Regions from separate parts of the Xylanimonas allomyrinae genome, predicted to be linked through region 1. Evidence: riboswitches for the same ligand, from Rfam matches in the RefSeq annotation. Region 1 holds a riboswitch; the other holds the start of a gene.
The links. A riboswitch is a leader RNA that binds a small molecule or an ion and turns the genes downstream of it on or off. The one in region 1 is predicted to bind S-adenosylmethionine.

Region 1 (4,205 bases):
CCTCGCCTGACGCCCCCGGCGCCGACGGCGGCCGGTGACGCAGCCGCCCTCAGGCGGCCGCGAGCGCCTGCTCGACGTCCTCGACCAGATCGGCCGGGTCCTCCAGCCCGACGGACAGGCGCACCGTCGTCTCGGCGATGCCGACCTTCGCGCGGCCTTCGGGCCCGAGCTTGCGGTGCGTCGTCGTGGCCGGGTGGGTGACCATCGACTTGGCGTCGCCGAGGTTGTTGGAGATGTCGACGATCCGCAGCGCATCGAGGAACCGGAAGGTCCGCTGCTTGGCCTCGCGCGGGTCCAGGCCGTCGGGCACCGCGAGGTCGAACGTCACGACGGTCCCGCCGCCCGACTGCTGTGACACCGCGAGCTCGTGCTGCGGGTGCGAGGGCAGGAACGGGTAGCGCACCGTGCTCAGGCCCGGCAGGTCGGTGAGCGCGCGGGCGACGTGCAGTGCGGCGTCGGCCTGGGCGCGTACGCGCAGGTCGAGCGTCTCCAGTCCCTTGAGCAGCACCCAGGCGTTGAACGCCGACAGCGACGGCCCGGTGTTGCGGATGAACGTCTGCACGGGCCCTTCGAGGAACTCGCGCGAGCCGAGGATCGCCCCGCCCAGCACGCGTCCCTGACCGTCGATGTGCTTGGTCGCCGAGTAGACGACGACGTCGGCGCCGAGCTGGAGCGGCTTCTGCAGGACGGGCGTCGCGAACACGTTGTCGACCACGACGACGGCCCCGGCCGCGTGCGCGAGCCGTGCCACGTGCCGCACGTCGACGAGGTCCTGCATGGGGTTGGACGGCGTCTCGAAGAACACGACGTCGGCCGGGCGCGACAGGGCCTCCTCCCACTGGGACGGCACGTGCCCGTCGACGTAGTCGACGACGACGCCCCACTTGGCGAGGATCTCCTCGTAGATGACGTTGGTCGAGCCGAACAGCGCACGCGCCGAGACGATGCGCGAGCCGCTGCGCACTAGCGCGGCGAGAGTGGTGAACACGGCGCTCATGCCCGTCGCCGTCGCGTAGCAGGCCTGCGCCTCGGGGCCCTCGACCAGGCGCAGGCGCTCCTCGAAGGTGTGCACCGTGGGGTTGCCGTAGCGCGAGTACACGAACCGGGGCAGGTCGCCCGCGAACGCCGCCTCGGCGTCGGCGGCGCTGTCGTAGACGTAGCCCTGCGTGAGGAAGACCGGCTCGGCCGTCTCCTGGAACTCGGTGCGGTGGTGGCCGCCGCGCACGGCGAGCGTGCGCGGGCGCGCCGACGCGGGCAGCGGGCCGCGGCCCGATCCGCCGTAGGGGAAGCGGTCGCCCGCCGGGCCCGTGAAGACGGTGCTCATCGCGCGTCGCCAGCGGGCGCGCCGTCGGCGAACGTGGTGCGCCACGGCAGGCCGGCGACCTTCCAGCCCTCCCGGTCGCGGACGCCGTCGGGCCCGGGCGCGCCCTCGAAGCCCTCCAGGACGTTGAACGACGGCGCGATGCCGGACTGCGTGGCGAGGCGCGCCGCGCCGACCGAGCGCTGGCCCGAGCGGCACAGGAACACCACCGGGGCGTCCGCGCCCGCGCCGGACTCGGCGAGCCCGGCGCGCAGCTGAGCCAGGAACTCGGGGTTGGGGCGGCCGTCGCGCAGCACCCACTGGGCGAACACGGTGCGCTTGCCGGCGGTCGCGACGTCGGGCACGCCGATCTGCTCCCACTCGTCCTGCGTGCGCACGTCCACCAGGACGGCGCGGGGGTCGGTGCTCAGCAGCTCCCAGGTGTCGGCGGGGCTCAGGTCCCCGGCGTAGCCGTCGGCGGGCACCACGGTGACGTCGCTCATGTCGTCCTCCATCGTTCGTGGCGGGAGCACCCTGCGGACAGGGTTGCTGCGGCGTCGTCGTGCCACGTCACTCGGCCGCTCGGGATGGTCGCGGCGATCGTAGCCCGCGCCGCTCGGGCGCGGCCACGGTGTCTCATGCCCGCGGGGCCGGGCGGACACCGGCGGCGGCGTCACCACGCGACACCCGCGCTGGTCACGACGCGACACGACCACGGGGCCGCGACGGGCAGAGGTTAACGTCCACGGCGCCGTCGAACCCCGCCAACCACCACACGAGGAGCACGCGTGACCGAGGGTCGCACAGTCGGCTCGACCGTCTCCCGCTCCGAGAAGAGACAGACGGGCGGCCACGCAGGCAAGCACGGTGGCCGGGTCTCCGCACCGCGACGCCGCCCCGGCTTGAGGGGTCTGCTCGCCTGCCTGGGCGCGTTCGCGCTGGGCCTGAGCCTCGGCGCCGGGTCCGGGGTCGCCTGGTCGGCCTTCGGGACGGACGTCGTCGCGAGCAAGGCCAAGACGCGCGCCGTCACGCAGTTCCGCGCGAAGGCGCACGACGTCGTCGAGCGCACGGCACAGCTGCACACCGACCTCGCGGAGGCCCAGCCGCCCGCGGCGGACCTGCGCACGAGCCCCTGGGGGATGCTCTACGTGCCCAGCTGGGCCGCCGACGGCGAGGCGCTCGCCGACGGCATCCCGATCAAGGAAGGGACGACGGACGGCGTCCTCGACAGCGGCGCGGCGGGCCACGAGGTCGGTGCGGCGGCACCCGGCGAGATCGGCAACTTCGTCCTGGCAGCGCACCGCCGCACGTACGGCAGCGGCTTCCTCCGTCTGCCGGACCTGCGGGCAGGAGACACGCTGGTCGTCGAGACGACGACGGCGTGGTTCGTCTACGAGGTCACCGGGTCCGAGGCGGTCGCGGCGACCCGCGGCGACGTGCTGGCACCGGTGCCCGGCCACCCGGATGCGCAGCCCACGCAACGGCTCGTCACGCTCTACACCGGCCACTCGCTGACGCTCGGGTCCTGGGGCAACGACCACCGCTGGGTCGTGACCGGCACGCTGGTCGGCTGGGCCGAGCACGACGCCGGCGTTCCGGAAGCACTGCTCGGGCACTGACCCGAGGCCGGGGCAGAGGCCAGATGGTGACACGGGTCGATCCGCAGGTGAAAGGGGACGCAGCCCCACGAGGGGCCGCTCGTTAGCCTGGAGCGCCCTGCCCCACGGCCGCCCGGCCCCTGGCCGCGGGGCGCTCGTCCTCGTGTTGATGATCGGAGAGGTGCACATGCGTCCCCTGAGGAACCGGGTCTCCCGATCCGTGTTGATCGCTGCCCTTGCAGGCGGGTTGATCCTGCCGCTCGCAGGGTGCGGCTCGGTGAAGGTGCCCGACGGCTTCCCCGTCGCACAGGTGCCGTTGCAGTCGACCAGCCTGCGCGCGGCCGAGCGATCTGGCGACGCCTGGAACCTCACGGTGGACGGGCACGCGGACCAGATCGCCGACGCGGTCTCGAAGCTCAAGGACGCCGGGTTCGCCGTCGTCGGGCAGTCCCGGACGGACGCCGGGCCGACGTACTCGCTGTCGAGCACGGAGTACTCCGTGCGCGTCGGGGTGAGCGCCGACGGCAAGGACCTGGAGTACGGCGTCGTGGCACGCGCCAAGGGCGACGCCGCGACGCCCGCGCCGGACGCGTCGGCCAGCCCCGAGGGCGCGGCGTCGCCCGAGGCGTCGGCAGCACCGGAGGAGTCGCCCGCGGGCGACGAAGGCTGACCCGGCGAGGCCGGTCAACGGCCCGTCGTCGGATACACGGCGCCCGGTTCGAGCGGATGCTCGGGCCGGGCGCCTTGTCGTGCCCGCGGGTGGTCGCTGGTGCCGCCCGGTCGCGCGACGGCGTGCACGGTGGGCGCCACCGCCCCGCGCCGCGGGCAGTCGTCGGGAGCGGTCGAGACCCGAGCCGTGCGCAGGACCGTGCGCGGGCGGACGGCGCCCCGGATCGCCCTGCTGGCCTATAGCCCATGTGGCGCGGGAGCGAGATGGGCTAGGCGCGACATGCCCTGCTCTGGCGGTGTCAGCACGTCATGTTCGTTTGTGTTCCGCGGACAAACTAGCCGCGCCTGTCGTGTGCGTGCGGCGGGTCTGTCCAATCGAAGGAGTGACGTGAGAACCTCTCGTCAACGCGCCGGCGGGCGAACGCCGGTGCCTCGACGGATAACGGGGCTGGTGTCGGCTGCGGCCGTCATCACAGCCTCGTTCCTCGTCGGGGTAACCCCCACCACCGCGTCGGCGGCGACGAATGCACCACAGGTGCAGACGCTGCTGGCCAATACACTCGTCGACCAGCAGGACGACGAGATTCGCATCGACCTGGTCCTTCAGGTTCCGGCGGACTCGGTCAACCTCAACGCCA
Region 2 (4,205 bases), 1.2 Mb from region 1:
GTGCTCGCTGTCGCGGCCGTCGCGAACCTTGAGCTGTGGCCCCTCACGTCGTTCCGGCTGTTCAGCGACGTGCGCACGGGGACGGGCGCCACGTACCAGCTCGTCGCGGTGGCCCCCGACGGCACCCGCACCGTCGTCCCCACGAACCGCCAGCTGGTCGCGAAGCTGGCCCGGGCCGCCCCCGACGCCGTCGCCGCCCAGGTCGACGCGTGGCTCGACGACGCGGGCATCGCGCCCGACGCCGTCGACGTCGTCGCGCTGGAACGCTACACATGGGAGCTCGACCCCGAGACGCTGACCGCCCATGAGACGAGCCGCGACGTCGTGCTGGAGGTCGAACCGTGAGGGCCGGAGCGCGCGGGCCGCTCGCCGATCTGAAGCGCCGCCTCGACGGTGCGCTCGTCGCCCCGGGCGAGGCACGCACCGCGCGTTGGGTGCACGCGGGCGTCGCCGCCGTCGTCGGCTGGCGCCTCGCGGCGCGCGACTGGACCGTGCTCGCAGACCGGGCGCCCGACCTGCGGACGCACACCAACCTGCTGGGCTGGGTCCCGGACCTGCCCGCGGCGGGACTCGTCGCGGTCCAGGTGGTCGGGGTGCTGGCCGCCGCGGCCGCCGTGGCGCGGTGGCGGCCACGGCTCGCCTTCACCGTCGCGTGGGCGTGCTACCTGGTGCTGTGCGGGCTGTGGTCGAGTTCCGGCAAGGTCATGCACAACGACGTGCTCACCGTGTGGGTGGGAGCCGTGTGGCTCTTCGCCGGTCCGCCTGGCCGCGGAGTGCCACCGGCCGAACGGGCGGTGCGCTGGGGGTGGCCGCCCCGCGCGAGCCTCGCCGTGCTGGGCGGCATCTACTTCCTCACGGGCTTCCAGAAGCTCGTCCACAGCGGGCCGCACTGGGCCTACTCCGACAACATGCGCTGGGTGCTGCTGGAGGGCGCGCACTCCTCGCCCTTCGGGGCGGCGTTCCCGCAGGCCATCGCGAACCTGCCGGTGGTTCCGCAGCTGCTCGCGAGCGGCGCGCTGCTGCTCGAGCTGGCCTCCCCGTTCCTGCTGTACGGACGGTGGACGCGGGCGCCGTTCGCGCTGGCCGTCGCGGCGATGCACACCAGCATCTGGGCCTGCCTGGGGCTGGACTACTCGGCGTGGGTGCTCACCGCGGCCGCCGTGGCGCTGCCCACGGGCCTCGCGCCATGGGTGGCCCTGCGGACGAGTCGCGCGGGCGGCCGCCTCGCACGGCCGACGAGTCCACCACGCCCGGCGTGACAGCCCCGAGGCTCGGCTGCTGCCTCTACCGTGCGCGGAGCAGGCCGGCGGCCGGCCCGGCCTGGCGGCCTCACACCTGACAGGCCGGGCCCTCGCCGCTACCCGCGGACGTCGAGCTGACGCACTCGCGCCGAGGCCGCTGTGACCGCCCGCCTCGCCCGCTTCGCGCGGGCGATCGCGTCATCGAGGTCCCGCAGCGCCCGCTTGCGATGCTCGCGCTGGATGTGTGCGACCAGCCACGCCCCGAGCGAGGCGACGTCGGCCAGCACTGCGGCGCGCGGCGCGTGCTCCTGCGGGGACAGCGCCTGCAGCCACTCGCCGTAGCGGCGCACCCGATCCGCCGCCCCCGGCTCGATCAGCCCCCGCAGGTGCAGGTCCTCGACGTCGACCAGCTCGACCGGCGGCTGCCCGAGGCGGCGCGACTCCTCCAGCCGCACGATGCCCAGCGCCCGCGCCTGGACGAACACCGGCCGCAGCCGCGCCGCCCGAAACGCGCGCGCCGCCCGGATCCGCTCGAACCGCGGACCCTCGGGGGCGTCCACCCCGAGCACCAGCACCCCGTCGTGCCTCCCGGCCCGGATCGGGTCGCTCAGCCCGGCCAGCTGTGTGACGTGCACGGCGAGGGCATCGCACTCGGGGCAGGTGGTGCGGTGGGCCGAGAGCGTCGTGCGCGGCGTGCTGCCCACCAGGCACGCCGTGCACAGCTCGCCCGAGCCGATCGCATACGCGCCCTGGTCGCCGAGTCTCGCCACGGTCGCCTCGTCCGGGCGCCACAGCAGCACCCCGTCCGGGCGCAGCAACATCAGGTCCGTCATCTCAGTCTCCTTTCGCGCTTCCCGTCACGGTCGTGACGGGCCGGTCTTCCTCCAGGGGCACCGTGCGCGAGTGCGCGGTTGCCGGACCAGCACGCGGAGGGCGTATCGCTGATCGCTCTTGACCTGTTCCGGAACCTACCAGACAGGCACCGACAAAGGCGCGCCGATAGCCTGCCCGAGTGACGAAGCCCCTGTTGATGGTCGACGTGGACGGGTTCGTCCTCCTGGTCGCCCACGACGCCACGCTCGACGACCAGCTCCTAGCGGACCTTGCGAGTGCGCGCACAGCGGGGTTCGACGCGCATCTCGCCACCGCCCACGAGCACCACCGCGCTCGGCACCCGTGGGAGACATCGGGTCTCCGGGAGCGGTCCGCCGCGATCCACTCCGCGGCTGACGTCGGATACCGCAAGGCCGATCACCGGTTCTACGACGCCGTGCAACGCAGAACGGGACGGGCGCCGGGCCTGCACTGCCTCGTCGACGGCAGTCAGGCGAACGTCGACGCTGCCCGCGCGGCAGGCTGGCGCGCGTTCCGGTGGCGTCCGACGTCGCGGCTCGCCGACGTGCTCCGCAACCTCGACGACGCTCGGGGCGCGCCGGGGTTCGTCCGTTTCGAGAGCCCCACGCCCAACTCCCGTGGCCGCCACGTCGGGGTGTTCGGCCTCGCCAACAGGCTTGCGCACGACGGGGCGCTGGCGCCCGACGACTGGGCGTGGTGGCGCCACTCCAACGACTGGTGCAACGCGGCCTATCCGGACCCGTCCACGGTCGACCCGCAGGTCTACGACCACGCGGTCAACCCGGGAGCGACGGCGTGGTTCAGGCCCTCGGCTGTCCACCTCATCGACAAGACGCGCGAGTATCTGGACCTTCTCGACCGGTACGGCGTCCCGTGGACCGAACGACGTTCTGCCGCGCCCGGCCGAGTCGTCTACGCCGACGACGGCCAGGTCGTCGTCGTTCCGGGCGAGTCCGATGACTGACCGACCGGAGATCGTGTGCCTGTGCGGCTCGACGCGGTTCGCCGAGGAGTTCCGCCGGATCAACCTCGACCTGACGCTCGGCGGGTCGATCGTCGTCGCCCCGGGCGTGTTCGCTCACGCGGGCGACCGGATGACCGACGAGCAGAAGGCCGCGCTCGACGCGCTGCACCTCGCGAAGATCGACCTTGCTGACCGCGTTCTCGTGGTCAACCCCGGCGGGTACATCGGAGAGTCCACGCGACGCGAGATCGGCTACGCCCACCAGACCGGAAAGCCGGTCGAGTACACCGACCCGCCCGGCGGACCCAGTCCCACCGGTAGCCGCTCCGGGAAGTAGGCGCGCAGCGGAGCGGGCGACACGCCACCGCCAAGCGGCCGGTCCCCGGAGCCACTTCACTCTCACAGACACCCGGAACGCGTGCAGCCCTACTTGCCGGTCCCGGACCTCCAAGCGAGGACGTCGAAAATCCGGAGCGTCGAGATGTCCGGCAGGCCCGCCTCGTCTCCGAGACTGCGGAGCCACTGCGCGTTCTCCCGCCCGTTGTCCGTCAGCCACAGGTGCAGTGGCGCCCAGACCAGCCCATGCTCGTCCTGGACCTGCGCACGGACGAATGAGTCGATGATCGGGACGAGGTGAGGGCGCTTGCGGGCGAGCATCTTGGTCGCCTTCGTCTCCCCGACGTCAGGGATGCTCCGGTCGCGGAGCGCCCAGTAGAGCTTCGTCGCAGGCCACTCCGGGTCCAGAATCTGCTCGGTCGTCAGGTTCTCGAACGTGTCGGTCTTCGAGACATCCGCGAGGAGGGCGCTGAGTTTCTCGCGCTCGGTCTCCAGGATCGCGATCGCGCTGTCACCGCTGATCGTCACGCCGAGCATCGTCGTCGCGATCAGGTCGTCAGCGGTGATGACGTCAGCGACTGCCTCACGGTCGCCTCCGCCGGCGAACCGCTCGAACCGCCGCCCGGAGAAAGGCTGGGCCCCTTCGGCGAAGTAACCGGCCACCATCCGGAGCGCCTGGTCTCTCCCGGCCGGCTCCAAGAGCTCCTTGAGCGGGCCCTTCGGGACGAACGGACGGATGTCGCCGGGCCTTCCCTGGCTCATCGCGCCCCTCCTTCGTTGAGTAGTGACAGAAACTCGTCGCGCAGGCG

Region 2: it holds a riboswitch for S-adenosylmethionine, as region 1 does, so the genes downstream of both, ET495_RS16770 (hypothetical protein) here and ET495_RS11675 (rhodanese-like domain-containing protein) in region 1, are expected to answer to the same signal.

The regions. Positions count from the first base shown of each region.
Region 1 is NZ_CP035495.1:2,556,140-2,560,344, reverse strand. It holds gene ET495_RS11685 (hypothetical protein) at 1-10, shown strand, start outside; gene ET495_RS11680 (O-succinylhomoserine sulfhydrylase) at 50-1,324, opposite strand; gene ET495_RS11675 (rhodanese-like domain-containing protein) at 1,321-1,803, opposite strand; SAM riboswitch class I at 1,809-1,894, opposite strand; gene ET495_RS11670 (sortase domain-containing protein) at 2,089-2,919, shown strand; gene ET495_RS11665 (hypothetical protein) at 3,176-3,568, shown strand; gene ET495_RS11660 (Ig-like domain-containing protein) at 4,019-4,205, shown strand, end outside.
Region 2 is NZ_CP035495.1:3,708,626-3,712,830, reverse strand. It holds gene ET495_RS16780 (hypothetical protein) at 1-345, shown strand, start outside; gene ET495_RS16775 (hypothetical protein) at 342-1,259, shown strand; gene ET495_RS16770 (hypothetical protein) at 1,358-2,074, opposite strand; SAM riboswitch class IV at 2,084-2,198, opposite strand; gene ET495_RS19040 (HAD family hydrolase) at 2,254-3,060, shown strand; gene ET495_RS16760 (hypothetical protein) at 3,053-3,397, shown strand; gene ET495_RS16755 (DUF6308 family protein) at 3,487-4,158, opposite strand; gene ET495_RS16750 (PD-(D/E)XK nuclease family protein) at 4,155-4,205, opposite strand, start outside.